DNA from 3 places in the Pantoea cypripedii genome. Region 3 is predicted to be linked to each of the others. Evidence: predicted binding sites of a transcription regulator. Region 3 holds the regulator's gene; each other region holds the start of a gene.

Region 1 (9,793 bases), 3.8 Mb from region 3:
ATCGGATTTGGCTGAATATTAGCCGCCCCAGTCATTTATGACTGGGGCGTTTTTTATTGGGCTTTATCTGAAAAAGCGGGTGATTAACCCGCAGGCATGTTATGCCGTGATGTCGTCGCCTTCACCTTCTTGTGCAGGTTCCAGTTCGTTAAACCAGCTGTCCAGCTTATCGCGAAGTTTATCGACGCCCAGTTTCTTCAGCGAAGAGAACATCTCCACCTGCACATCGCCCTGAAAGGCCAGTGATGCTTCACGCACCATATTCAACTGTGCTTTACGCGCGCCAGAAGCCAATTTGTCGGCTTTGGTCAGCAGTAGCATAACCGGGATCTCGCTCTGGACCGCCCATTCCACCATTTGCTGGTCGAGATCTTTTAACGGATGGCGGATATCCATCAGTATCACCAATCCCTTCAGCGCCTGGCGTTTTTGCAAATATTCACCCAATGCACGCTGCCATTTACGCTTCATCTCTTCCGGTACTTCGGCGTAACCGTAGCCCGGTAAGTCCACCAGACGTTTGCCCTCCGTCACCTCAAACAGGTTGATGAGCTGGGTGCGCCCCGGCGTTTTACTGGTACGGGCCAGGCTTTTCTGATTGGTGAGGGTATTCAGCGCACTGGATTTGCCTGCATTCGAGCGACCAGCAAAAGCCACTTCAATGCCGCTATCTGCGGGTAAGTGGCGAATATCCGGGGCACTGAGGATGAAATGGGTGACGTGATAATTCAAAGCAGACAAAGTAAAACTCCGGCAAAGTGATTCAGGCAATTGGGCAGAGTATACCTGTTATGGCGCAAAAGTGCCCGATGGCGTCTTAACGCGCCATTTTGTAAGAGATGTGTGATTAGTGCTGCCAGCTATTACCGTTTATCCTTTCCAGGGACTGATTTTTTCATTTTTAAATTCAATGAATTACTGATATCTCTACCATTTCCTTTATAAATTAAAGAAGAGTCTTACTTGTTCATTTTACCGAGTAGTCTACATTTGGTGTCAGTGCAAGGCTGCACCCATCAGGATGATGTGCTCAGGAGTGTCGGGGGTGACGAGGAGCAGGCAGGAAGCGATTCAGGGAGAAATCGGAAAAGGACAGGGAGTTTCGCAGGAGCGATTTGGCGAGGGAGCAACCGGGACGTTGTGAGCCATAATGGATTTATTTCGTGTTTCCTTCATATGAAGGTGTGAAATAAGGCGACAGCATAGGCTGTCGCCTTTTTTCTTTGTCTGCTTTCTGCTAGATTTCGCCGCAATTCTATACCTTAAATCATTCGGGCGGTGGGAAGGCGAAAAGCGCACTCACCACACCAGCCCGTAATATGGCGGGTATATACTGATTAAAAATTGCCGAGACCCAACACCATGAAGCAACCTGCACAACCAACACGCGGCAAACCCGCCGCTAAAGCGAAACGTAAATCGCGTGAAGATTTGAATACCGAAGCACGCGACCGCAAACGTGATAAAAAGCATCGCGGTCATGCTGCTGGCAGCCGTGGAAATCCGGAAAAACAGACCACGGGTAGTGGTCAGGCGAAAAAATCTCAGGATCCGCGTCTTGGCAGTAAGAAGCCGGTAGCCTTAGTGGCCGATGGGCAAACATCTGTTGTGAAAAAGCCAGCACCTAAGCCGAAAGCGGAAAAAGTCCGTCTTACCCCGCAGGAAGAGCTGGCGAAGCTGGAAAATGATGAGCGTCTCGACACACTGCTGGATCGTCTGGAAAATGGCGAGACCCTGAGTGGTGAAGAGCAGGCCTGGCTGGACGAAACCCTGGACCGCATTGATGAGCTGATGGAGACGCTTGGCATCGCACTTGATGATGATGCGGACGATGATGAGCAGGCAGAAGAAGATATGATGCGCCTGCTGAAGGGCAAATAAGCTCCATTTTGATCGGCATGCGTTTTCACGCATGCCACGCAAAACAGGTATTCACCGATGTTTTGGCCTGGATCAATTTTAGCGCTGCTGCTGGCATGTTATCTAATCAGCTTATTGTTTAAACTACGCCGCCTGTCGCGTCTGAAGTCGCGTTTACATCGGGTTTCTGTGCGTCACCCTGTTCACTCTTCTGCTTCGCGGCCCGCCTTCAGACGACGTCACCGTAAGGAGTGAGCATGTCATCGCAGCAGATTGAGTGGGATCAGCGGCTGATTGAAAAGTACAATTACGCCGGTCCGCGCTATACCTCCTATCCTACCGCGCTGGAATTTAGTGAAAATTTTGGCGAAGCCGATTTTCAGCAGGCGGTGACGCGCTATCCCGATCGTCCGCTCTCACTGTATGTTCATATCCCGTTTTGTCATCGTCTGTGCTACTTCTGTGGCTGCAATAAAATCGTGACGCGTCAGCTGCACAAAGCCGATCGCTACCTTGACGTGCTGGAGCAGGAAATTAAACAGCGTGCGCCGCTGTTTACGGGCCGTAGCGTCACCCAGCTGCACTGGGGCGGTGGTACGCCGACCTTCCTTAATCAGCAGCAGGTGAGTCGGCTGGTGGGCTTGTTACGCAGCCATTTTACGTTGGCTGATGACGTGGAGATGTCGATCGAGGTCGATCCGCGAGAAATTGAGCTGGAGATGATCGATCATCTGCGCTCGCTGGGTTTCAATCGTCTCAGCATGGGCGTACAGGATTTCAATAAAGCGGTACAGGAAAAGGTCAATCGCGTGCAGGATGAGGCGATGATCTTCGCGTTGGTACAACGTGCGCGTGACCAGGGTTTTCGCTCGGTCAGCATCGATCTGATCTACGGTTTGCCGCTGCAAACGCCAGAGAGCTTTGCCTTTACTCTGCAACGTGTCATTGCCCTCAACCCCGACCGTCTTAGCGTGTTTAATTATGCGCATCTGCCCGCGCTGTTCGCGGCACAACGCAAAATCAAAGAAGATGAACTACCCAGCGCAGCGCAAAAACTGGAAATTTTACAGCAGACCATCGCGACCCTGACTGGCGTAGGTTATCAGTTTATCGGTATGGACCACTTTGCGCGTCCCGATGACGAACTGGCGGTGGCCCAGCGAGCAGGCGAGTTGCACCGCAATTTTCAGGGCTATACCACCCAGGGTGACACGGATTTGCTGGGGCTGGGTGTGTCGGCGATTAGCATGCTGGGTGACAGCTACGCGCAGAATCATAAAGATCTCAATACCTGGTACGCCAGCGTTGAGGAACAGGGCAATGCGTTGTGGCGCGGTCTGACCCTGAGTGAAGATGATTGCCTGCGTCGCGATGTGATCAAGGCACTGATTTGCAACTTCGCACTCGACTTCGCAGCTATCGAGGCACAATGGCCAATCGTATTTAAGCGCTATTTTGCGGAGGATTTGGGCTTACTGGCACCGCTGGTGGCAGACGGCTTGCTGGAGCAGCATGAGGGCGGTTTACGGGTTACCGGCATTGGCCGCCTGCTGATCCGCAATATTTGCATGTGCTTTGATGTGTATCTGCGGCAAAAGGCGCGTCAGCAGCAGTTTTCACGCGTGATATAAAACAACAAAGGGAGCAAATGCTCCCTTTTTCACACTGTCATTCCATTCCCAGTTCTTTCAGTTTACGGGTCAGGGTATTACGCCCCCATCCCAGCAAACGTGCCGCTTCCTGTTTATGGCCTTGTGTATGGCGCAACGCGGTGGTGAGCAGGGTACGCTCCATCTCCGGTTGTGCTTCAGATAACAGGTTTTGATGACCAGAACGCAACGCACGGTCCGCCCATTGTGCCAGCAGCGTGGCCCAGCTATCCGGCAGCGATTGCACCGGACTTTCCGGGGCGCTGGATTCAAACAGCTCCGCGGGCAGATCCTGGATCAACACTTCCTGACCTGCTGCCATCACCGTCAACCAGCGACAGGTGTTTTCCAGCTGACGCACGTTGCCTGACCAGTGCAGACGCGTCAGCGCTGCCTCGGTTTCAGGATGCAGGATCTTGGCTTCCACACCCAGTTCACGCGCCGCCACTTGCAGGAAGTAGCGTGCCAGGCGTGGAATGTCTTCACGACGCTCACGCAGTGGTGGCAGATGTACACGAATCACGTTCAGACGATGGAACAGGTCTTCACGGAATTTGCCTTCCTGCACCCGCATTTCCAGGTTCTGATGGGTTGCCGCAATGATGCGGACGTCCACTTTCACCGGCGCGTAGCCACCCACCCGGTAGAACTGACCATCGGCCAGCACGCGCAGCAGACGAGTCTGCACATCGAGCGGCATATCGCCAATCTCGTCAAGGAACAGCGTGCCACCATCGGCCTGCTCAAAACGTCCCTGACGGATCTGATTGGCACCAGTAAATGCGCCTTTCTCATGGCCAAACAGCTCGGACTCAATCAGGTCTTTCGGAATCGCCGCCATGTTTAACGCGATAAAGGGGGCTTTAGCGCGCGGGCTGTGGCGATGCAGGGCATGTGCCACCAGTTCTTTACCGGTACCTGACTCACCGTTGATCAGCACGCTGATGGAGGAACGCGACAGACGGCCAATAATGCGGAACACGTCCTGCATGGCCGGGGCTTCACCGATAATATCGGTGGTTGGTCCGCTCACCGGCTGATTGCGCGGCTGCTGTTGTTCCTGATAATGGCTGATGGCGCGCTCTACCAACGCAACCGCTTCATCAATATCGAATGGCTTCGGCAGGTAATCAAATGCTCCCTGCTGATAAGCGCTGACGGCGGCATCCAGGTCCGAGTGCGCCGTCATAATGATGACCGGCAGCATCGGGTGACGCTGTTTAATTTGTTTCAGCAGCGCCAGCCCATCCATGCCCGGCATGCGAATATCTGACAGTAAAACATCTGGGGTTTTGGTCGAGAGCGCTTCCAGCACTTCGTTGCCGCTGTCAAAGGTTGCACAGCTCAAACCGGCTCCAGTGAGCGCACGTTCAAGCACCCAGCGGATGGAGCTATCGTCATCGACGATCCAGACTATCCCTCGTTGCATAGAAACCTCACTGGCGAATAGGCAGGTAAACCGAGAATTCGGTGTGACCAGGCCAACTGTTAAATTCTATTTTTCCTGAATGCTGATCGATCAGACTGCGCGCAATCGACAGACCTAAACCGGTGCCGCCTTCACGCCCACTCACCATCGGATAGAACAGCGTATCCTGCAGTTGAGCCGGAATGCCTGGGCCGTCATCTTCAATATCGATGCGTGCCACCAGGCGATATCGTACCCCGTGCAGCGTTAACTGGAACGCGGTGCGGGTGCGGATAATAATCGTGCCGCCTTCTTCACCCAACGCCTGAAGCGCGTTGCGTACTACATTCAGCAGAACCTGCTCAATTTGATCCGGGTCGTGTGGCAGCTCCGGCAGGCTGGGGTCGTAATCACGCACCAGCGAAACATTATCCGGCAACTCCATCGAGACCAGATTGACCACGCGCTCAGCCACCTGATGAATACTTTGAGTGACATGTAAACCGGGCTGCTGCGGGCCAAGCAAACGATCGACCAGATTTCTCAGACGATCGGCCTGCTCAATAATGACTTTGGTATATTCATTCAGCGAAGGGTCGGGCAGGGCGCGGGATAATAACTGCGCAGCACCACGTAAACCTCCCAGCGGGTTTTTAATTTCATGAGCCAGACCGCGTACCAAATCGCGAGCGGCGACCTGCTGAGCATGCTGAATTTGTTCCTGGCTGAGACGACGCTGATTATCCATCGGCGCCATTTCCAGCAAAATTAAGCCATCGGGCAGACGTTGCGCCGTGAGCGACATAATATGCGCGCGGCCATCTACCACTAAGGTCACTTCGCTGTCGGTAAAGCCCTGGCCAGCCTCAAGACTCTCGCGCATCACCTCAATATTCAGCGAAAAATAGCCGGTTAATTCAGGTAACGGCGTGCCGAATAATTTCCGTGAACTTTGCGCCAGTAATTGCTGTGCTGCCGGGTTGGCGTAATGAATTACCAGTTCATTATCGACCAGCAAAATACTGTTTATCAGGGAATTGAGAATCTGCCCCGCATCGGGCAGCGTGCCAGTTGCCATACAGCGTTCCTCTGCACTAATTCAGTGCATTATAGCCTTTGGTGGTAAAACCCGTCATTTGAACGATGAATTCGTGGAGAAAAAAGCCCATCCGGAGATGGGCTGAAAGTTTCCACGGCAACAAAAAATCTTCGAAAACTTAAACGCTGTAGTACAGCTCGAACTCTACCGGGTGCGGAGTCATGCGAACGCGGTCGTTTTCAGACTTACGCAGTTCGATGTAAGCGTCGATAGCGTCGTCAGTGAACACGCCACCACGGGTCAGGAACTCGCGGTCTTCGTTCAGGCAGTTCAGCGCTTCTTCCAGTGAACCAGCCACTTTTGGAATCTCAGCTTCTTCTTCCGGCGGCAGGTCATACAGGTTTTTGTCCATCGCATCACCAGGGTGGATCTTGTTGATGATGCCGTCGAGGCCAGCCATCAGCAGTGCGGTGAATGCCAGGTACGGGTTAGCAGCCGGGTCCGGGAAGCGCGCTTCGATACGACGAGCTTTCGGGCTGGCAACAACCGGGATACGGATTGAAGCAGAACGGTTACGGGCAGAGTAAGCCAGCATTACCGGTGCTTCGTAGCCTGGGACCAGACGCTTATAAGAGTTGGTGGTCGGGTTAGCCAGGGCGTTGATGGCTTTAGCGTGTTTGATGATACCGCCGATGTAGAACAGAGCAGTTTCAGACAGGCCGCCGTATTTGTCGCCAGAGAACAGGTTCACGCCGCCTTTAGACAGAGACATGTGGCAGTGCATACCTGAACCGTTGTCACCAAACATTGGCTTCGGCATGAAGGTTGCGGTTTTGCCGTAAGCGTGAGCAACGTTGTGAACAACGTATTTGTAGATCTGAATTTCGTCAGCTTTTTTGGTCATGGTGTTGAAGCGGGTAGCCACTTCGTTCTGACCAGCAGTTGCTACTTCGTGGTGATGCGCTTCAACCACCAGACCCATCTGCTCCATGGTCAGACACATGGCAGAACGGATGTCCTGAGCTGAGTCAACCGGAGGAACCGGGAAGTAACCACCTTTGATACCCGGACGGTGACCTTTGTTACCGCCTTCGTATTCTTTACCGGTGTTCCATGCTGCTTCGATATCGTCGATAGCAACGTGTGAACCAGAAGTTGAAGAACCGAAACGGATGTCATCGAACAGGAAGAATTCCGGCTCAGGTCCAAACAGAACGGTATCAGCGATGCCAGAAGAGCGCAGGAAATCTTCAGCGCGCTTAGCAATTGAACGCGGGTCGCGATCGTAGCCCTGCATGGTGCCTGGCTCAAGGATGTCACAACGGATGATCAGCGTCGGGTCTTCGAAGAACGGATCCAGAACAGCAGTAGTTGCGTCCGGCATCAGTACCATGTCTGATTCGTTAATGCCTTTCCAGCCACCGATGGAGGAGCCATCGAACATTTTGCCTTCTTCGAAGAAGTCAGCGTTAACCTGGTGAGCAGGGATAGTAACGTGCTGTTCTTTACCTTTGGTATCGGTAAAACGCAGGTCAACAAACTTAACTTCGTGCTCGTTCATCATCGAGAGAACGTGTTCAGCGGACATACTCAACTCTCCTGGAAATTGTCATTGTCGTCGTGGTGAGAGAACTTCGTTGCCTGGAATGTGCCATGGCTTCTGACATCTCCTAACCAAAGATCTCGGCAAGCTCTTCAACCGTTGTGCAACTGTCGTTTTCGCTTGAAAATACTAAAGCGAATTCTGTGCCAACTTTTTTATTACAGGTAAAATCGTGCTGTGGTGCGCCCTTTAGTGAGTCGGCGGCTGCACCAGGATGGATTGCATGCACCTAAATGGTGCTTTGCTGGTGAATTTGAGCACTTAAATGGTGCAAAACGCCATCGCAGTGCAGATTAATGCACCGCAATTGGTGCTAAAAACCAGCACTTCAAGAAACTTTAGGCGAAATCTGTGATCATGTTCAGTCTTCCGCTTAATCCGTGTACAATACCGCGTTATTTCTATAATGCCTGAGGCAAAGCTGTGACCGAAAATTTGCGTAACATCGCCATCATCGCGCACGTCGACCATGGTAAGACCACCCTGGTTGATAAACTGCTGCAACAGTCCGGTACTTTCGACGCCCGTACCGAAGCGACTGAGCGTGTGATGGACTCCAACGATTTGGAGAAAGAGCGTGGAATTACTATCCTCGCAAAAAACACCGCCATCAAATGGAATGATTACCGTATCAACATCGTTGATACCCCGGGACACGCCGACTTCGGTGGTGAAGTTGAGCGCGTAATGTCCATGGTGGACTCGGTGCTGCTGGTTGTTGATGCGATGGATGGCCCGATGCCGCAAACTCGCTTCGTAACCAAAAAAGCCTTCGCCCACGGCCTGAAGCCGATTGTTGTTATCAACAAAGTCGACCGCCCTGGCGCGCGTCCGGATTGGGTGGTGGATCAGGTATTTGACCTGTTCGTTAACCTCGATGCGACTGACGAACAGCTGGACTTCCCGATCATTTACGCTTCAGCGCTGAATGGTATCGCGGGTCTGGACCACAATGACATGGCTGACGACATGACCCCGCTGTATCAGGCGATCGTTGACCGTGTTTCTCCGCCGCAGGTTGAAGTTGAAGCACCGCTGCAGATGCAGATCTCTCAGCTGGACTACAACAACTACCTGGGTGTTATCGGTATCGGCCGCATCAAACGCGGTAAAGTGAAGCCGAACCAGCAGGTTACGATCATTGATAGCGAAGGCAAAACCCGCAACGGTAAAGTCGGTAAAGTGCTGGGCCACCTCGGTCTGGAACGTATCGAAAGCACCGTTGCTGAAGCTGGCGATATCATTGCGATCACCGGTCTGGGTGAGCTGAACATTTCTGACACCATTTGTGACCCGCAGAATGTTGAAGCGCTGCCTGCCCTGAGCGTGGATGAGCCGACTGTGACCATGTTCTTTAACGTAAACACCTCACCGTTCTGCGGTAAAGAAGGTAAGTACGTGACTTCGCGCCAGATTCTGGAGCGTCTGAACAAAGAACTGGTACACAACGTGGCACTGCGTGTTGAAGAAACTGCTGATGCTGATGCATTCCGCGTTTCTGGTCGTGGTGAGCTGCACCTGTCAGTGCTGATCGAAAACATGCGTCGTGAAGGTTACGAACTGGCGGTATCCCGTCCGAAAGTTATCTTCCGTGAGCACGAAGGCCGTAAGCAGGAGCCGTTCGAGAACGTGACCCTGGACATCGAAGAAACCCATCAGGGTTCTGTGATGATGGCAATGGGTGAGCGTAAAGGCGACATGAAAAACATGGACCCGGATGGTAAAGGCCGTGTGCGTCTTGACTACGTGATCCCAAGCCGTGGTCTGATCGGCTTCCGTAACGAATTCATGACCATGACTTCAGGTACCGGTCTGCTGTACTCCACCTTCAGCCACTACGACGACGTTCGTCCGGGTGAAGTGGGTCAGCGCCAGAACGGCGTACTGATCTCCAACGGTCAGGGTAAAGCGGTAGCCTTCGCCCTGTTCGGTCTGCAGGATCGCGGTAAGCTGTTCCTGGGTCACGGTGCGGAAGTTTATGAAGGTCAGATCATCGGTATTCACAGCCGTTCTAACGACCTGACTGTAAACTGCCTGACCGGTAAAAAACTGACCAACATGCGTGCGTCAGGTACTGATGAAGCAACCACTCTGGTTCCGCCAGTCAAGATGACACTGGAGCAGGCTATCGAGTTCATCGATGACGACGAACTGGTAGAAGTGACGCCGGTATCAGTACGTATTCGTAAACGTCACCTGACCGAGAACGACCGTAAGCGTGCGTCTCGCGGCAG
Region 2 (9,793 bases), 530 kb from region 3:
AGATGCCGGAAGTGATGGCGTTCTACCGTATGGCCGGGGAATACGACTATCTGCTGCGTATTCAGGTGGCGGATATGAAAAGTTATGATGGTTTTTATAAGCGGCTGGTGAATGGCGTACCGGGCCTGATTGATGTGACCTCCAGCTTCGCCATGGAAGAGATTAAATACACAACCGCATTGCCGGTGGCACCCTGAACGGGTAAAGAAAGAGACAGTCTTGTGCGATTATTCAGCCAGTTAAGTTGGTATTTTCTGCGTGAGTGGCGGCGATATCTGGGCGCAGTCACGTTGCTAATCATTATTGCGCTTTTGCAATTACTGCCGCCGCATCTGGTGGGGGTGATTGTCGATGGCGTCACCCAACATACCTTAAGCACCGGACGGCTGATGATGTGGATCGGCGTGATGCTGATTACCGCCGTTATCGTCTATCTGCTGCGCTATGTCTGGCGCGTGTTGCTTTTTGGTGCCTCGTACCAATTGGCGGTGAAACTGCGTGAGGATTTTTATCGTCAGCTGAGTCGCCAGCATCCGGCATTTTATCTGCGCCACCGCACCGGTGATTTGATTGCCCGCGCCACCAACGATGTCGATCGCGTGGTGTTCGCCGCCGGGGAAGGGGTGCTGACATTGGTGGATTCGCTGGTGATGGGCTGCATGGTGCTGGTGGTGATGAGCGTGCAAATCAGCTGGCAGCTTACCTTACTGGCGCTGGTGCCCATGCCGATTATGGCGCTGATTATCCATCGTTACGGTAACCAGCTGCATGATCGCTTCAAACTCGCTCAGGCGGCGTTCTCCAGCCTGAACGATCAAACTCAGGAAAGCCTGACCAGCATTCGCATGATCAAAGCCTTTGGTCTGGAAGATCATCAGTCGCAGCAGTTTGCTGCTATCGCACGCGATACCGGTGAGAAAAACCTGCGCGTGGCGCGGGTGGATGCGCGTTTTGATCCCACCATTTATATCGCTATTGGTTTCTCAAACCTGCTGGCGATTGGTGGCGGTAGCTGGATGGTATGGCACGGCAGCCTGACGCTGGGACAGCTCACCAGCTTTGTTATGTATCTCGGTCTGATGATTTGGCCGATGCTGGCGCTGGCGTGGATGTTCAATATTGTCGAGCGCGGCAGCGCCGCCTGGGGTCGTATCCGCGCGCTGCTGGCAGAAGCACCGGCGGTTGAAGATGGCCAGACCGTCCTGCCGCCGGAAGCGGGGAATTTGCAGGTGGCGATTCGCGAGTTCCGCTATCCGGCTACGGCCGGTGCGGCGCTCAGCCATATCAATTTTCAGCTCAAGCCCGGTCAGATGCTGGGACTATGCGGGCCAACCGGCTGTGGTAAAAGTACGCTATTGAGTCTGATTCAGCGCCACTTTGACCTTGAGCAGGGCGACATTCGCTATCACAACACACCGCTGCCGCAGCTGCGTATTGATAGCTGGCGCAGTCGCCTGGCGGTGGTCAGCCAGACGCCTTTCCTGTTCTCCGACACCGTAGCCAATAACCTCGCGCTGGGGCGACCTAATGCCAGCCAGCAGGAGATTGAACGCGTGGCGAAAATGGCCTGTGTCCACGAGGATATCCTGCGCTTACCGCAGGGTTATGAGACCGAAGTGGGTGAACGTGGTGTCATGTTGTCGGGGGGACAGAAGCAGAGGATTGCCATCGCGCGTGCGCTGTTGCTGAATGCCGAGATCCTGATTCTGGATGATGCGCTGTCCGCCGTGGATGGGCGCACCGAACACGATATCCTGCACAACCTGCGACAGTGGGGCCAGGGGCGAACTCTTATTATCAGCGCCCATCGTCTGTCGGCTCTGACGGAAGCCAGCGAGATTCTGGTGTTGCAGCAGGGCATGGTGGCGCAGCGGGGCGATCACGATGAGCTGGCGGCACAAAACGGCTGGTATCGCGATATGTACCGTTACCAGCAACTGGAAGCGGCGCTGGACGAGGATGAGATCACCGAAGGAGCGAGTCGTGGCTAAATCTGTACGCCTGTGGCCCACGCTAAAACGTTTACTTGCATACGGTAAACCCTGGCGCAAATCATTATGGCTGGCGGTGGGGATGCTGTGGCTGGCAGCGGTGGCCGAAGTGACCGGACCAGTGCTGGTCAGTTATTTTATCGATCATCTGGTGGCGAAACATCAGATGCCGTGGGGAATTGTCGCCGGGCTGGTGGTGGGTTTTATTCTGCTGCAACTGCTGGCTGCGGGGCTGCATTATTTTCAGGCATTGCTGTTTAACCGCGCCGCGATTGGTGTGGTACAGCAATTACGTTCTGATGTGATGAATGCCGCGTTGCGCCAGCCACTCAGCGCCTTTGATACCCAGCCGGTGGGGCAGATTATCTCGCGCGTCACTAACGATACCGAGGTCATCCGCGATCTTTATGTCACGGTCGTGGCAACGGTGTTGCGCAGTGCCGCATTGATTGGTGCCATGCTGGTGGCGATGTTTGCTCTCGACTGGCGTATGGCGCTGGTGGCGATTGCCATTTTCCCGCTGGTTCTGGTGGTGATGCTGATTTACCAGCGTTACAGCACGCCCATTGCGCGTCGGGTACGCAGTTATCTGGCGGATATCAATAATGGCTTCAATGAAGTGATTAACGGCATGAGCGTCATCCAGCAATTTCGCCAGCAGGCGCGTTTTGGCGAACGCATGGGGGAGGCCAGCCGCTACCACTATCTGGCACGCATGGAGACGCTGCGACTTGATGGTTTCCTGCTGCGTCCGCTGCTGAGTTTGTTCTCTGCACTGATTTTGTGCGGCCTGCTGATGCTGTTCAGTTTTGCCACGCCCGGTGTGTTTGAAGTTGGTGTGCTGTATGCGTTTATTACCTATCTCGGGCGTCTGAATGAACCCTTGATTGAACTCACCACGCAGCAATCCATGCTGCAACAGGCAGTGGTCTCTGGCGAACGTATTTTTGAGCTGATGGATGCGGTCCAGCAGAATTATGGCGCGGACAACCGTCCGCTGGCGTCCGGGCGTATTGCGTTGCGTGATGTCAGTTTTGCTTACCGTGCCGATCGTGATGTGCTGAGCCGGATCGATCTGGATGTGCCTGCGCGTGGCTTTGTCGCGCTGGTGGGCCACACCGGCAGCGGCAAAAGCACGCTGGCGAATCTGCTGATGGGCTACTATCCGGTCACGCGCGGCAGTATCGAACTGGATGGTCGGCCGTTGCCACAACTGACGCATCAGGCGTTGCGCCAGGGTGTGGCCATGGTGCAGCAGGACCCGGTGGTGCTGGCCGATACCCTGCTTGCCAATGTCCGCCTTGGCCGCGATATCCCGGAAGACGCGGTATGGCAAGCGCTGGAAACGGTGCAACTTGCGCCACTGGTACGCTCGATGCCGGATGGCATCCATACCCGGCTGGGCGAGCAGGGCAATAATCTGTCAGTCGGGCAGAAGCAGTTGCTGGCACTGGCGCGGGTATTGGTGTCGCTGCCGCAGATTCTGATTCTCGATGAAGCCACCGCCAATATCGATTCCGGCACCGAACAGGCCATCCAGCATGCGCTGCGCGCGTTGCGCCAGCACAGCACACTGGTGGTGATTGCGCATCGCCTTTCGACCATTACCGAAGCGGATCAGATCCTCGTGTTGCACCGTGGTCAGGTTGCCGAGCGAGGCACGCACAGCGAATTGCTGGCGCAGCAGGGCCGTTACTGGCAAATGTATCAGCTGCAACAGGCGGGTGATGAACTCGCGGCGGGCATTCCCTTACCTATTGAAGGGTGACTTGCACCTTTTTTGAGCGCCATTATCGGATTATTCTGTACAAATGCACTTCTTTGAGGCTGTCCGCACCAAAGAAGTGCAAATATTCCACTCCTTTCTTCCTTTCCTTGTTGCATTTGTGTTGTCCATCACAGAACGAAGCGTGCTGCCACGCGGCTAATCCGCTGACTCTGCGGTTTTTTTATTTATGGCACACCCTTTGCTTATATCCCTGCGTGTCCGGTAAGACTTACTCATTAAATACCTGGAGGGGATCGTATGAAGCTGGTTACCGTGGTAATCAAACCATTTAAGCTGGAGGACGTGCGTGAAGCCTTATCCTCTATTGGCATTCAGGGACTGACAGTTACCGAAGTGAAGGGTTTCGGTCGCCAGAAAGGTCACGCAGAGCTTTATCGCGGTGCCGAGTACAGCGTGAACTTCCTGCCAAAAGTAAAAATTGATATCGCCATTGCTGATGATCAGCTGGATGAAGTGGTCGATGTCATCAGTAAAGCCGCTTACACCGGCAAAATTGGCGACGGTAAAATTTTCGTCGCGGAACTGCAGCGCGTTATCCGTATTCGTACTGGCGAGACCGACGAAGCAGCACTGTAACTGGGCCTTGATTGTGATGGGATGGAAAGAAATGAATAAAATGATGACGAAGTTGGGCCTGACCAGCCTGGCGCTGTTACCGTCTCTGGCCATGGCGGCAGCACCTGCCGTTGCGGATAAAGCCGATAACGCGTTTATGATGATCTGCACCGCGCTGGTGCTGTTCATGTCAATTCCTGGTATTGCCCTGTTTTACGGCGGTTTGATTCGCGGTAAAAACGTGTTGTCAATGCTGACTCAGGTAGCGGTAACCTTCTCCCTGGTCTGCGTGTTGTGGATGATTTACGGTTACTCACTGGCCTTCAGCGAAGGTAACGCCTTCTTCGGTAGCTTCCAGTGGGCGATGCTGAAAAACATCGAACTGAAAGCGCTGATGGGTACCTTCTATCAGTACATCCACGTTGCGTTCCAGGCTTCCTTCGCCTGTATCACCGTGGGCCTGATTGTCGGTTCTATCGCTGAGCGTATTCGTTTCTCTGCGGTGCTGATTTTCGTTGCGGTGTGGCTGACTCTGGCTTATCTGCCGATTGCGCACATGGTCTGGGCTGGTGGCTTGCTGGCGACCGATGGCGCGCTGGACTTCGCAGGCGGTACTGTGGTGCATATTAACGCCGCGGTGGCTGGTCTGGTGGGTGCTTACCTGGTGGGCAAACGTGCTGGCTTCGGTAAAGAAGCATTCAAACCGCACAACCTGCCGATGGTCTTCACCGGTACTGCGATCCTGTATGTGGGCTGGTTCGGTTTCAACGCCGGTTCTGCTTCTGCTGCGAACGAAATCGCTGCCCTGGCGTTCCTGAACACCGTGATTGCCACTGCGGGTGCGGTACTGTCATGGACCTTCGGTGAGTGGGCGCTGCGTGGTAAGCCTTCTCTGCTGGGTGCGTCTTCAGGCTTCATCGCGGGTCTGGTTGCTATCACCCCGGCGTGTGGTTATGTCGGTGTCGGCGGTGCGCTGATTATCGGTCTGGTGGGTGGTCTCGCAGGCCTGTGGGGTGTCACTACCCTGAAGAAATGGCTGCGTGTTGATGACCCGTGTGACGTGTTCGGTGTGCACGGCGTGTGTGGCATCGTAGGTTGTATCCTGACGGGTGTGTTCGCTTCCTCTTCACTGGGTGGCGTGGGTTATGCCGAAGGCGTGACTATGGGTCATCAGGTTTGGATTCAGCTGTTCAGCGTTGGCGTGACCATCGTCTGGTCCGGTGTGGTTGCCTTCATTGGCTTCAAACTGGCCGATATGATTGTTGGCCTGCGTGTTCCGGAAGATCAGGAACGCGAAGGTCTGGATGTTAACAGCCATGGCGAAAACGCTTACAACCAGTAAGAGCCAGGCTAAGAAGAGCAGTGCGCTAAAATAATAAAAAGCAGAAGGGGCGAGAAATCGCCCCTTTTTTTATGCGTCTCGCTGGCGCATCACGCCTTCCTGCACCGTGGTTGCCACGAGCCGGCCATCCTGAGTAAAGAATTCTCCGCGTACAAAGCCACGCGCACCCGAAGCCGAGGTGCTGACAACGCTATACAGCAGCCATTCCGACAGATCGAATGGGCGGTGGAACCACATCGAGTGGTCGATAGTCGCTACCTGCATATCCGCTTCGAGAAAACCTTTGCCGTGCGGTTGCAACGCGACGGGCAGGAAATTGAGGTCAGAAGCGTAGCCGAGCAGGTATTGATGAATCCGGCGGTCCTGCGGCAACTGCCCGTTGGCGCGAACCCATACCTGGCGTACCGGCTCATCGACGCGCCCTTTAAGCGGGTTGTGGATTTGTACCGGGCGAATATCCAGTGGCCGTTCGGCAAGGAATTTTTCCCGCAGCTTACCGGGCAGATGTGCTGCCAGCTTATGTGCCAGATCTTGCTCCGATGGCAGGTTATCCGGAGGCGGCACCTGCGGCATCACGTTCTGATGCTCAAAACCGCTTTCCGGAGCCTGAAATGAGGCCGTCATATAGAAGATCGGCTGGCCATTTTGCACCGCACTGACGCGGCGTGCGCTGAAGCTCTTACCATCACGCAGGGTTTCGACATCATAGATGATGGCTTTCTGGCTATCGCCCGGGCGCAGGAAGTAGCTGTGAAACGAATGAATGATACGTGCTTCCGGCACTGTCTGTTTCGCCGCATACAGGGCCTGACCAACGACCTGGCCACCAAACACCTGTCGCAGGCCGAGGTCTTCGCTCTGGCCGCGAAATAATCCCTCTTCCAGTTTTTCCAGATTCAATAAATTAAGCAGGTTGTGCAGGGCCTGGCTCATAACGGATTCCTCAGTGATACCGGTCGGGCAAGTTTGAAAGATCCGACCAGTTGTCGTCAATCTTTTTGCCGTGGTTTCAGCGATCTAAGACCAGTCTCAGGCGCAACGCGGATTTTTGTGCCAGAATTAATGACATTCGGCGGTTGAAAAGCTGCACATTATTTTTACCACCGATAATCATAGTGTTCATAAGGAGACGACATCGATGAAACTCTGGCAAATTATTAGCGGTATGACGCTGGCCGTGGCGGTCGCAGGGTGCGCGGACCACAGCAAGCCGGTAGCAACACCGACCTTAGGTGCAAGCGTCGCAGGACAGCAGGCGGCCATTGCGCAGCCGAATGTGAGTGGGACCATTTATATTCGCCAGCGCATTGCACTGCCACCCGATGCAGTCCTGACGGTAACGCTGTCGGATGCTTCGATATCCGATGCGCCATCCCGAGTGCTGGCACAGCATGTGGTACGCACCGAGGGCAAACAGGCACCGTTCCAGTTTGTTCTGCCGTTTAATCCGGCTGACATCCAGCCGAACGCACGCATTTTGTTAAGCGCGGCAATTGCCATCGATGGCAGACTGGCGTTTATCACCGATACCGTGAAACCTGTGATTAATCAGGGGGGCACGAAGGCGGAACTGCTGCTGGTACCGACCACCAATATGGCGATGCCGACGCAGCCAGGTGCGGCGACCACCGTACCTTCGACCTCACCGACGCAGATCACGCCGTCTTCTTCGGTACCTGCGCCAACCAGTATGTAGCATCGAAAGCGGCTTTAAGGATAAAGCCGCTCATTCAATTCTGATCCCAGCGATAACGCGCCAGTTCGATTTCCCCGGCGTCACTCACTTCAATACCTTCGGCCTCCAGCGCGTCACGCTGGCGAAACAAATCATCACCCTGGAGCGAAATACGACCATGACGGTTAAGGACGCGATGCCAGGGGAGCTGGCTACCCGGCGGCAAACGTTTCAATACGCCGCCCACCTGACGTGCCGCACGCGGCGAACCTGCTAAGCGGGCGACATCGCCATAAGTCATCACTTTACCCGGCGGGATGGCGGCGATAATCTGCCATACGCGCTGTGGAAAGCTATCGTGCTCGCTCATCGAGGCAACCCTGAGTCACTGTAAAGGCCAGACTTTAGCATGAGCGTGGTGAATGAAGCAGCATCCGGAGGCATAGCTGTTCAAGAAACCAACGGTCATCCGGGGTTTGCTTGCAATTGCCGGGGGCTTACCTGATAATGCCAGCGCTCTCGTAATGAGGGCTTGTCAATGGGGGCCCTGTTGGTTCTCCCGCAATGCTAACTTGTGAACTCGGTCAGGTCCGGAAGGAAGCAGCCGCAGCAGGCGACGCGTGTGCCGGGATGTAGCTGGCAGGGCCTCCACCATTTCTGTCTTCCGAAAAATCCCCATAATTCAACCCATAGCGTGATGCTGGCACTCCTTTGCCAGTGGCATGGTCAATCCCTGAAATTCGGTTGCTATGGCAGGCCGTAGATGAGAAGGGGAAAACTTAGCGGACAAACTTCCAGACAGAACCGGGCACTTTATCGTAGAGCTTATTCATCGTCAGCTCTGCAAGGCGGTGATCGGCAGCAGAATAGAATACCGCTAACTCGTCATCGGACAATTCATACTTGTTTTTCTCAATCACCCGCTCAAGGGTGTCGATTGAGCGACAGCGGCGCAGTCGCATCAAATAATCGGTTTTGGTTAAGGCTTGGTTGCTCATAAATAAGTCGTTCTCACTCTGATGCTAAAAGGAATGGCTGGGTTGCTGTAGAAAAGCGCACTCTTCGGCAAACAGGTTAAATAGGCGTCGGGCTGAACGTTGCCAACGTTGAAGATCCTGAGTATTGATTCCGTAGCTGCTAAACAACATAAAGGTATCGTCAAGATATTCATCGATTTGCGTTATCAGTGCTTCATCTTCAACATGCTTAATTTTGTAATTCATCGTGAAAGACGCGATATGCTCAATCAAATCGTTGAGCTGTAAATTGCTTTCCGAAGTTGGATCATTAACCCAGCCATGATGACTGTCAGTTAATGTTGCCATACTTTCGTCAAACAGGTTCTCACACAGGAATTTAAGCTGGGCAATATCATGCCGTTTCGGTGAGTATTCGTCCATCTTTTTCCCCTCCATAGCTAGCACAGTTACCGCAGCGCGGCGAGATTAGGAAAAGCTACCTGGAAGCGATCACGAATAAAATGAATTCAGCGACTCCTTAAATATAATCCACAATCATTAGTTTTGCTCACCTCCATTACCAAATATTACAATTCATCGGCAGGAGAAGGGCGTGTATTGTCGATCACTTCAAACACCAGCGCACCGGGGACGATATGAAACAGAACATCTTCCTGGCGTGTAAAGGTTTCATTTAAATCCTGACAGGGACTAAATAAATTCCACATGAAATCGTAAAGCATTTTAAATCGATTATTAGGACCAGGACTAATGGATATAATGCGAAAACTCTCGGGAACTAATCGCGCATTTTGTGAATACCATTGCAAATCACCTGCAAGTGCTTCCGCTATTTTGAGAATATTCCCCTGAATTATTGCCTGCAACTTAGTGCAGTCATCCTCACCTTCAGCAATATCACAATGAATAATGGCCTGCATCGTTAATCCGGTAAAAAAGATGATGTTTATATCATTGGGGTTTCATGCAGATATTGCAAGCACGCCTTAAGCAGAAATAGCTATTGTTGTGATGGATTCCAGCACCTGTTGGTGACGAAAAGGATGTAAGCCGCGCAGCGACTCCTTCGGTTGGCGGTGCTGGTTAACTTTTGAAACACTTTCCTGCGCGGCAGCCTGAGGCATAATCTGATAGTGTATTTGTTATGTTATAACATTTTGGTTGTGTCGTATGAATCATAGTGGATTACTTCTGTCTCTGGGCGGACGCTTGCTGGTGGCCCTGTTGCTGGTGGCCCTGCTGGGGATGGCGATTGTTTGGGGTATGCAGAAATGATGCAGTTTCACCATCTGCAAGCCGGTTATCAGGGACAAACCGTTACGCCGACTATTAATGGCGAGTTGCCTGCTGGCAGTATGACGGCGCTGATTGGCGCAAACGGCAGCGGCAAATCCACCTTATTAAAAACTATCGCCGGTTTGCTGGCCCCGATAGCAGGCCGTTGCGATCTTGCGGTTTCCC
Region 3 (9,793 bases):
GCGGCGGGTATCGCTGTAGCGACGAATCAGCGTGTTGCGATCGGCGTCGAGAAACAAAAGCTGCGGCGCAAAGGACTCTGGCAGATTATTGAGGGCAGTTTCAAAAATCTCCGGCGATTCAGGCATGTTCCGCACGTCAATACTGACGGCGGCCGAGATATTGCGTTCGGTTAACGTATTTGCCAGTTCGGGCAACAGCACCACTGGCAGGTTATCGACACAGTAAAACCCCATGTCCTCAAGCGCACGTAACGCGACTGATTTTCCTGAGCCTGACCGACCGCTAACGATCATCAGCACCATCACATTTCTCCCGTTTTAAACCGGCACCCTGGCCGGTAAAAGTGTCTGTCGCTTAAGGATGGTCGTCCTGCGCTTCTGTGATAATGGCATAGAGTTCTTCATCGCTCTGCGCCGCGCGCAGACGACGACAGACGGTTTTATCTGCCAGGCGTTTTGCCACCAGCGATAGCGTATGCAGATGGGTTTTGCACTGGTCCGCTGGCACCAGCAGCGCAAACAGCAGGTCTACTGGCTGATTGTCGACCGCGTCAAAAGCGATCGGCTGATCGAGGCTGATAAACACACCTACGGCGCGCAGGGTGTCTTCCTCCAGCTTGCCATGCGGAATAGCAATGCCATTGCCAATACCGGTACTGCCCATGCGTTCACGGGTGAGGATTGCTTCGAAAAGCGTCTGGTGAGGCAGATTGAGCTGCTTAGCTGCCAGCTCGCTGATAATTTCCAGCGCACGTTTTTTACTCTGGCAGTGTACGCCGCTGCGGGTGCAGTCCAGCGTGAGGACCGAGCTCAATTCCAGTGTCAGATCGTTGTTCATCATCGTTTCACTTGCGAGTTCACATAGCCGCGAGGATCACCCACTTTAACCCGTTAACGGGGAAAATGCAGGCTCTCCTGTTGGCGCTTGCGCAGATGACAAAACGGGGCGGTCAGCCCGCCCCATTCTGTGCTCTGAGTGCCGAACCGGTCGGCACTCTGCAAGCGTGAAGGTTAGTGTTTTTTCAGTTTGTCTTTATGTTTAGTCAACTGACGGGAAAGCTTGTCGATCAATCCGTCAATGGCCGCGTACATATCTTCCGCTTCCGATGTCGCGTGCAACTCCCCGCCGTTCACATGCAAGGTTGCATCAGCAATCTGCGTTACCTTCTCCACTTTCAGAACAATATAGACCTGATTGATACGATCAAAATAGTGTTCCAGTTTGGCAAATTTGCTATTTACAAATTCGCGCAGCGGTTCGGTAATCTCTACATTCAGTCCGGTAAGGTTTATCTGCATAGGTCTTCCTTCTCAATACATTCAAACCAGCTGTTTACGCTGGTTCGAGGGCGGGATGGACAAAGACTCGCGATACTTAGCAACCGTACGGCGGGCCACCATGATGCCCTGTTCAGATAACATGGAGGTCAGTTTGCTGTCGCTCAAGGGTTTTGCGGGGTTTTCCGCAGAGATCAATTTTTTCACCAGCGCACGTATCGCCGTGGAAGAGGCTTCGCCACCGCCTTCGGTGTTCACATGGCTGGAGAAAAAATATTTCAGTTCAAAGATGCCACGCGGGCTATGTAAATACTTCTGCGTGGTGACGCGCGAAATGGTGGATTCATGCATATCCACGGCTGAGGCGATATCCGCCAGCACCATGGGGCGCATATACTCCTCGCCCTGCTCAAAGAACGCCTGCTGCTGCTCGACAATACAACGTGTCACTTTCAGCAGCGTGTCGTTACGGCTCTCCAGGCTCTTAATCAGCCATCGGGCTTCCTGTAAGTTGCTGCGGATAAACTGGCTATCGCTGTCGTTACGCGCAGCTCCGCCCATCGCAGCATAATGCTGGTTGATTTTCAGACGCGGCACGCTGTCAGCATTCAGTTCAACCGTCCAGCGCGTGCCAGTTTTGCGTACCAGCACATCAGGAATGACATATTCCGGTTCGCTGGTATTCACCGACTGGCCCGGACGCGGATCGAGCGATTGAATCAGCAGCATGGCGTCTTTCAGCACATCTTCTTTCAGACGCGTGACACGCATCAGACTGCGAAAATCATGATTGGCCAGCAGGTCGAGATGTTCGCTAACGATGAGGCGCGCTTCGGCCAGCATCGGTATATCGCTGGCATATTGTGAAAGCTGGACCAGCAAACAATCACGTAAATCGCGTGCACCGACACCGACCGGGTCGAAACGCTGCACGCGTTTCAGTACCGCCTCCACTTCGTCTAGCGTCAGCTCCTCATCGCCAATACTGTCGCAGATATCCTGCAACGTCACGGTGAGGTAGCCGGTATCGTCAATCGCATCCACAATCGAGGTCGCAATGGCACGGTCAGTATCGGTGAAGGGCGTCAGTTCGACCTGCCACATCAGGTAGTCCTGCAATGACTGCGTCGTCTCTCCCTGGTACACCGGCAATTCATCATCCTGATAATCGGTCCCGGTGCCTGAAGGCGTACCGGCGGTGTAGATCTCATCCCAGGTGGCGTCGAGCGGCAACTCTTCCGGCATATCCTTCTGTTCAAGTGCCTCGCGCGTGTCGAGCGCTTCGCTCTCCTGATATTCGCGTGTGTCTACTTCTTCATGGAGATCTGATTGTTCAAGCAATGGATTGCTTTCCAGCGCCAGTTGTAATTCCTGCTGGAGTTCAAGCGTAGAGAGTTGCAGCAAGCGGATTGCTTGCTGCAACTGGGGTGTCATCGCCAGCTGTTGGCTGAGCCTGAGTTGCAAACCTTGCTTCATAATCCGGATTGAATTTCCTAAGCAAACGTCGGAGGTTACGACACCTTATCAGAGTCTGAACTCTTCGCCCAAATAAACACGCTTAACCTGCTCATCTGCAAGTATTTCATCGGGGGTGCCGTGGGCAATCAAATGCCCCTGGCTGACGATGTAAGCGCGTTCACAAACGGCAAGGGTTTCGCGCACGTTGTGGTCGGTGATCAACACGCCTAGTCCGCTATCGCGCAGATGCTCAATGATCTTCTTGATATCAATAACGGAAATGGGGTCGACACCCGCAAATGGTTCATCCAAAAGGATGAATTTAGGGTTGGCGGCCAGCGCACGGGCAATCTCCACGCGGCGGCGTTCACCACCGGAAAGTGCCTGACCCATGCTGTCACGCAGATGCTCAATGTGGAACTCTTCCATTAATTCATTGGCACGGTCCTGGCGCTGTTCTTCGCTAAGATCATCACGAACCTGCAATACCGCCATCAGGTTGTCGTAAACGCTCAGGCGACGGAAAATCGATGCTTCCTGCGGCAGATAACCAATGCCACGGCGCGCGCGCGCATGCAGTGGCAGGAGACTGATGTCTTCATCATCAATGATGATGCGACCGGCATCACGCGGCACAATACCCACCACCATGTAGAAGGTGGTGGTTTTACCGGCCCCGTTGGGACCCAGCAGGCCGACGATTTCGCCGGATTTCACCTGCAGGCTAACGTCTTCTACCACGCGGCGGCCTTTATAGGCTTTCGCCAGGTTTTCAGCGATCAGTGTGGCCATAGAAATTAGTTACTCTTCTTTTGGCTCTGGGATGAACCGTTTTTGTCCTGCAACTGCGACGGCACCAGTACGGTGGTCACGCGTTTGCTCTGGCCCTGACTGAAGGCCTGCATTTTCTGTTCTTTCACCAGATAGGTGATGCGATCACCTTTGATATTGCTATCCAGCTGCTCAATGTAAGCGTTACCGGTCAGCTCAACAAAGTCATTGGCCAGTTCGTAGTGCAGCTTGGCAGCATGGCCTTGTACCGGCTTACCGCTGTCCTGCATTTGATAGAAAGTGGCGGGGTTGCCCCATGCATCAACGATGGTTTTTTTGCTATCGCCGCCCGGACGCGTCACCACCACTTTGTCTGCGGTGATTTTGATCGATCCCTGGGTCACGATCACATTGCCGGTGAAGGTGGCGACATTGCCTTGCAGATCCAGCGCCTGGTTTTCTGAAACGATATTGACGGGTTTGTCCGAGTCTCCTGTTAATGCCAGAGCGGGCAGACTGGTGGCTAACAGAGCGCTGACCAACAGTAACTTAAGGCTGTTTTTGTTCATTTTGGATTTCATAGGAGGATTTGACCTTTTCAATCAACTCGGCATTTTTTGTCCGTAAGTTGCCGCGCATCTTCATGCCAGTAGAGTTAAAACTGCGGCCATAAAGGGTGACCTGATCGTCTGAAGTGACATCCTGGGTAACCAGATTGACTACCGCATTATCCGTTTTGATGCGCTGTAACTCGGAATCCTGCGTCAGGGTGTTTACTTCAACGTGGCCGTATAGATAAAGCATACGATCTTTGGTGAGCTTTGCCTTATCCGAACGAACAGACCAGGTTGGAATTTTGTTCACGTCATAGGTGGTCATCACCGGATTTTCGAACCAGCTCAGTTGATCGGCATCAAAGTAGGTAACTTTATCCGAAATCAGCTTATAGGCCAGCGCACCATCGGGATTGTATACCACGGTGTGAGAAGTCGAGCTGGTATAGGTCGGCTCCTGATCGTTGGTGGCAACCGGTGTTTTGCTCTCATCCTGGTTGGTAAGATTCCAGCCGATCAGCACCAGAGCGATTAAGGCCAGAATCAGCGTTATCCAACGCCTGCTTTTACTCATACTGATTGCCCTTTGGCATCCTCAAATTTATTCTGCGCCATTAAGATCAGATCGCAAAGTTCACGTACTGCACCGCGGCCACCGGCAATGCGGGTGACGTAATGCGCGCGCGGCAGCAGAATCGGGTGCGCATCGGCAACGGCGACACTGAGACCGACTCGCGCCATGACCGGCCAGTCGATCAGGTCATCACCGATATACGCAACCTGTTCGGCAGATAATGACAGTTTATCCAGGAGTTCGCGCCAGGCCAAAAGCTTATCCGATTGTCCCTGGTAAAGATGCGTAATGCCGAGGGTTTTGCAGCGATCTTCCATCAGTCTGGCATTGCGGCCGGTAATAATAGCCACTTCGATGCCTGAGGTCAGCAGGCAACGAATGCCATATCCATCGCGTACGTTAAAGGCTTTCAATTCTTCGCCGCTGTTGCCCATGTAAATCAGGCCATCTGACATCACACCATCAACGTCACAAATCAGCAGGCGGATTTGCGCTGCACGCGCCATCACCTCTGCGCTCACCGGACCATAGCAGGTTTCCACTGCGGGTGTTTCAACACTCATGTTCTTTTCCTGTTCAGACCACACCGGCGCGCAGCATGTCATGCATATGTACCACACCGAGCAGGCGATCGTCATCGGCCACCAGCAATGCAGTGATGTTTTTGTTTTGCATCAGGTTAAGGGCATCCACCGCCAGCAGGTTGGGGCGTACGCGGATACCCCCTCGGGTCATCACATCCTGAATGCGGGCTGACTGGAAATCGATACCCATATCAAACACCCGGCGTAAGTCACCGTCGGTGAAGATACCTTCAATTTTCATCAGATCATCGACGATCACCGTCAGACCGAGATTTTTCCGCGTAATTTCCAGCAAAGCATCACGCAATGAGGCATCACGCGTGACATGAGGGATCTCGTCGCCACTGTGCATGATGTCACTGACATGCAGTAACAGTTTACGCCCCAATGCGCCACCTGGATGGGACAATGCAAAATCTTCCTGGGTAAAGCCGCGCGCTTCCAGCAGCGCCACCGCCAGCGCATCCCCCATCACCAGCGTGGCGGTGGTGCTGGTGGTGGGGGCCAGACCGAGTGGGCAGGCTTCCTGCGGCACTTTCACGCATAGATGGACATCGGCGGCCCGGCCCATTGCGCTATCGGCACGGCTGGTGATGCAAATCAGCTGAACTTTCTGGCGTTTCAGCACCGGTACCAGCGCGAGGATTTCGTTTGACTCACCGCTGTTCGAAATGGCAATCACCACATCGTTGGTACTGACCATCCCCAGATCACCGTGGCTGGCTTCTGCAGGATGCACAAAGAAGGCGGGGGTGCCGGTGCTGGCGAAGGTCGCGGCGATCTTTTTGCCAATATGCCCTGACTTGCCCATCCCCATCACCACCACTTTACCCCGGCAGGCAAAAATCATTTTGCAGGCGCGTGAGAAGTCGTCATTGATATATTGATCGAGTTGTTCCAGGCCTTCACGCTCAATACGCAGCACCGCTCTGCCTGCCTGTTGAAAGTCAAAATCCGGTTGCTGATGTGACATACTCAGTCTGTCCTTTATTAACCTGTGATAAACATGGGGCTAAGCCACAGCCAGCACACCCACACGATAAATCCTGCTAACAATAAGGCACCTGCCGCCCGGCCAATTCGGCGTCGGCGTTGCAGGCACAACAGGGCGAACAGCACGCTGACACCCAACATCACCCAGTAATCACGGGCAAAAGCATGGGGATCAATGCTGCCCGGATGAATCAACGCGGGCAGGCCCAGAACAATGGCCAGATTAAAAATATTGGCACCGATCAGGTTGCCGATGGCGATATCGTCCTCGCCTTTCATCGCGCCAGCGATGACGGTAGCCAGTTCCGGCAGGCTGGTGCCTACGGCGATTAACGTCAACCCCATCACCAGTTCGCTTACGCCGAAGTAATCGGCAAATACGGTCGCGTTATCGATCACCATGCGGGTCGACATTGGCAGGATCAGCAGTGCAACGGCGAGCCACAGGAAGGCCACGGTGTTGCCGCTCTCGTCACGCGGCAGCTCCGCCAATTGTTCGCGCGTCAAGGTGTCGTTATTTTCACGCTCGGCCCGGCGTGCGATGCGGATCGCCACCAGCAGATAACCCAGCGCAATCAGCAGCAAGGCTACGCCATCAAGGCGACTGAGATAATTATCAAACAACATAATACCGCTCAGTAATGAGACCAGCAGCATGAGCGGGAGTTCGCGGCGAATCAGATTGGAATGGACGGTTAACGGATGCAGCAGGGCCGCTCCGCCGAGGATTAACAAAATATTGGTGATGTTCGAACCCAGCGCGGTGCCGACGGCTAAATCCATCTGTCCGTGCTGTGCCGCTGAAAAAGAAACGATCAATTCAGGGAGCGAAGTGCCGATGCTGACCACGGTCATACCGATGATTAAGGGGGGTATGCCGAAGGATCGACTGAGGATTGCGGCACTGAATACTAATCGGTCAGCGCCGTAAGCCAGTAAAATCAATCCAATGAACAGCAGGGCAGTGGCTACGAACATGAAAAATCCTTGATGGCCAGATGTGTCGGCACGCCTTGCCCGACGGGTATCAACTTTAGCGCATTGAAACAGGCGCTGATTTTGACTGTCTGAGAGGCAAAAGTAAATTTTAAGGCTATTTTCGCCAAACCAGGTGGGTAAGTTTCTGTAAAACTCTCGTGCAACGTGGACTTACAGGCTACCATCCCGGGATACGAGAACGCCCGATCCCCATTAAGAGGTAAAGATGATCCAGCAGCAAACGAATCTGGTTGAGGTTCGTGGCGTGAGCTTTTCGCGCGGAGATCGCACCATCTTCGACGACATTTCATTAACGGTGCCCGAAGGTAAAGTGACCGCCATTATGGGGCCATCTGGCATTGGGAAAACCACGCTGTTGCGCCTGATTGGCGGCCAGCTCCAGCCAGATAAAGGTGAAATCTGGTTCCGTGACGAAAACATTCCCTCACTTTCACGCCGCAGATTGTATGAAGTGCGTAAAAAAATGAGCATGTTATTCCAGTCCGGCGCACTTTTTACCGATCTCAGCGTCTTTGATAACGTGGCCTGGCCGCTACGGGAACATACGCAACTTCCGCCAGCGCTATTGCACAGCACGGTGATGATGAAGCTGGAAGCGGTAGGGTTGCGTGGTGCTGCGCAGCTCAAACCGGCGGAACTCTCCGGCGGGATGGCGCGCCGTGCAGCACTGGCGCGTGCGATCGCGCTGGAACCGGATCTGATCATGTTCGACGAACCCTTTGTCGGCCAGGATCCGATCACCATGGGAGTACTGGTAAAATTGATCGACGAGCTGAACCACGCGCTGGGGGTGACCTGCATCGTGGTTTCGCACGATGTGCCAGAGGTCTTGAGCATTGCCGATCATGCCTATATTGTTGCCGGGCAAAAAATTATTGCTCAGGGAAGCGCGCCTGAATTGCGGAGCAATCCCGATCCACGCGTGCGTCAGTTTATTGAAGGGCACGCGGACGGTCCGGTGCCGTTCCGCTTTCCGGCCGGGGATTATCTGGCCGATTTGACCCACGCAGGGAGAACCTAAGCTGATGTTGTTAAAGGCGCTGGCGTCACTTGGACGTCAGGGGATTAACACCTGTGCGGCATTTGGCCGGGCAGGGATGATGCTGTTTCATGCGCTGGTGGGAAAACCGGCGTTTCGCAAACATGCACCGTTGCTGATCAAGCAACTCTACAGCGTGGGCGTAATGTCCCTGCTGATCATTATGGTCTCCGGGCTGTTTATCGGCATGGTGCTTGGGTTGCAGGGCTATCTGGTCCTGACCACCTACAGCGCGGAAACCAGTCTCGGCATGTTGGTGGCGTTGTCGCTGCTGCGCGAACTCGGTCCGGTGGTTACCGCTTTGTTGTTCGCCGGGCGTGCCGGTTCGGCGCTGACCGCAGAAATTGGCCTGATGAAAGCCACCGAGCAGCTTTCCAGCATGGAAATGATGGCGGTTGACCCCTTGCGACGTGTGGTATCACCACGTTTCTGGGCCGGTTTTATCAGTATGCCGCTGCTGGCGCTGATTTTTACCGCAGTGGGGATTGCCGGTGGCGCGCTGGTTGGGGTCAGCTGGAAAGGTATCGATCCCGGCTTCTTCTGGTCAGCGATGCAGAACGCGGTGGATTTCCGTACTGATATCATCAACTGCATTATCAAAAGCGCGGTTTTCGCCATTACGGTGACATGGATTGCGCTGTTCAACGGTTATGATGCTATCCCCACGTCGGAGGGGATCAGCCGGGCAACGACGCGTACCGTGGTACATGCTTCACTGGCGGTACTCGGTTTGGATTTTGTGCTGACAGCACTGATGTTTGGGAAATGATGCAATGCAAAGCAAGAAAAACGAAATTTGGGTAGGCGTCTTCATGCTGCTGGCACTGCTGGCACTGCTGTTTCTCAGCCTGCGTGTTGCTGACCTGAAATCGCTGGGGACTGAACCCACATGGAAGCTGTATGCCACCTTCGATAACATCGGCGGCCTGAAAGTGAGCTCACCGGTTAAGATTGGCGGCGTGGTGATTGGCCGTGTGACCGATATTTCGCTGGATGACAAAACCCTGTCGCCGCGCGTCACCATGGACATCAGCGACCAATACGCCAACAAAATACCGGATACCAGCTCACTGGCGATCCGTACCCAGGGATTACTGGGTGAACAGTTCCTGGCGCTTAATCTTGGCTTCGACGACCCGGATCTGGGTTCGTCTATGCTGAAAGATGGCGGTACGCTGCGCGATACCAAATCAGCGATGGTGCTGGAAGATTTGATTGGCCAGTTCCTTTACAAGAGCGGCGACAACAAAAACGATAACAAACAACAGGGTGCGGAGAGCGCGCCTGCAGCAACTGAATAACCCCAGAGGTAAAACACGATGTTTAAACGTTTACTGATGATTGCCATGCTGGCCATCGTTCCACTGGCCGCTACGGCAGCGGACCAGAGCAATCCTTATAAACTGATGGATGAAGCGGCGGCGAAAACCTTCACCCGTCTGAAGAACGAGCAACCGAAGATCAAGCAGGATCCTAATTATCTGCGTGATATCGTGCGTCAGGAATTGCTGCCCTACGTGCAGATCAAGTATGCGGGTGCGCT

What was found. Region 3 encodes sigma-54, which starts transcription at its own class of promoters, with help from an activator protein. Its sites were predicted from a motif close to GTTGGCACANNTTTCGCTNT; they were not measured.
Region 1: a site for sigma-54 is predicted at 7,691-7,710, ahead of glnA (glutamate--ammonia ligase). Genes of this name have one in related genera too.
Region 2: a site for sigma-54 is predicted at 3,946-3,965, ahead of glnK (P-II family nitrogen regulator). Genes of this name have one in related genera too.

What each region holds. Positions count from the first base shown of each region.
Region 1 covers NZ_MLJI01000001.1:4,376,714-4,386,506, reverse strand. The annotation lists gene spfP (small protein SpfP) at 1-15, shown strand, start outside; gene yihA (ribosome biogenesis GTP-binding protein YihA/YsxC) at 100-741, opposite strand; gene yihI (Der GTPase-activating protein YihI) at 1,363-1,881, shown strand; gene hemN (oxygen-independent coproporphyrinogen III oxidase) at 2,118-3,491, shown strand; gene glnG (nitrogen regulation protein NR(I)) at 3,529-4,938, opposite strand; gene glnL (nitrogen regulation protein NR(II)) at 4,946-5,995, opposite strand; gene glnA (glutamate--ammonia ligase) at 6,135-7,544, opposite strand; gene typA (ribosome-dependent GTPase TypA) at 7,983-9,793, shown strand, end outside.
Region 2 covers NZ_MLJI01000001.1:1,074,047-1,083,839, forward strand. The annotation lists gene HA50_RS04810 (Lrp/AsnC family transcriptional regulator) at 1-197, shown strand, start outside; gene HA50_RS04815 (SmdA family multidrug ABC transporter permease/ATP-binding protein) at 222-1,991, shown strand; gene HA50_RS04820 (SmdB family multidrug efflux ABC transporter permease/ATP-binding protein) at 1,984-3,759, shown strand; gene glnK (P-II family nitrogen regulator) at 4,018-4,356, shown strand; gene amtB (ammonium transporter AmtB) at 4,388-5,677, shown strand; gene tesB (acyl-CoA thioesterase II) at 5,747-6,610, opposite strand; gene HA50_RS04840 (YbaY family lipoprotein) at 6,816-7,373, shown strand; gene HA50_RS04845 (MGMT family protein) at 7,408-7,722, opposite strand; RNA gene ffs (signal recognition particle sRNA small type) at 7,901-7,997, shown strand; gene HA50_RS04855 (HHA domain-containing protein) at 8,132-8,350, opposite strand; gene tomB (Hha toxicity modulator TomB) at 8,375-8,752, opposite strand; gene HA50_RS04865 (hypothetical protein) at 8,899-9,252, opposite strand; gene HA50_RS04870 (metal ABC transporter ATP-binding protein) at 9,604-9,793, shown strand, end outside.
Region 3 covers NZ_MLJI01000001.1:540,388-550,180, forward strand. The annotation lists gene rapZ (RNase adapter RapZ) at 1-303, opposite strand, end outside; gene ptsN (PTS IIA-like nitrogen regulatory protein PtsN) at 356-838, opposite strand; gene hpf (ribosome hibernation promoting factor) at 1,012-1,299, opposite strand; gene rpoN (RNA polymerase factor sigma-54) at 1,321-2,754, opposite strand; gene lptB (LPS export ABC transporter ATP-binding protein) at 2,803-3,528, opposite strand; gene lptA (lipopolysaccharide ABC transporter substrate-binding protein LptA) at 3,534-4,088, opposite strand; gene lptC (LPS export ABC transporter periplasmic protein LptC) at 4,057-4,635, opposite strand; gene kdsC (3-deoxy-manno-octulosonate-8-phosphatase KdsC) at 4,632-5,198, opposite strand; gene kdsD (arabinose-5-phosphate isomerase KdsD) at 5,212-6,192, opposite strand; gene HA50_RS02455 (calcium/sodium antiporter) at 6,210-7,190, opposite strand; gene mlaF (phospholipid ABC transporter ATP-binding protein MlaF) at 7,417-8,232, shown strand; gene mlaE (lipid asymmetry maintenance ABC transporter permease subunit MlaE) at 8,237-9,019, shown strand; gene mlaD (outer membrane lipid asymmetry maintenance protein MlaD) at 9,024-9,551, shown strand; gene mlaC (phospholipid-binding protein MlaC) at 9,570-9,793, shown strand, end outside.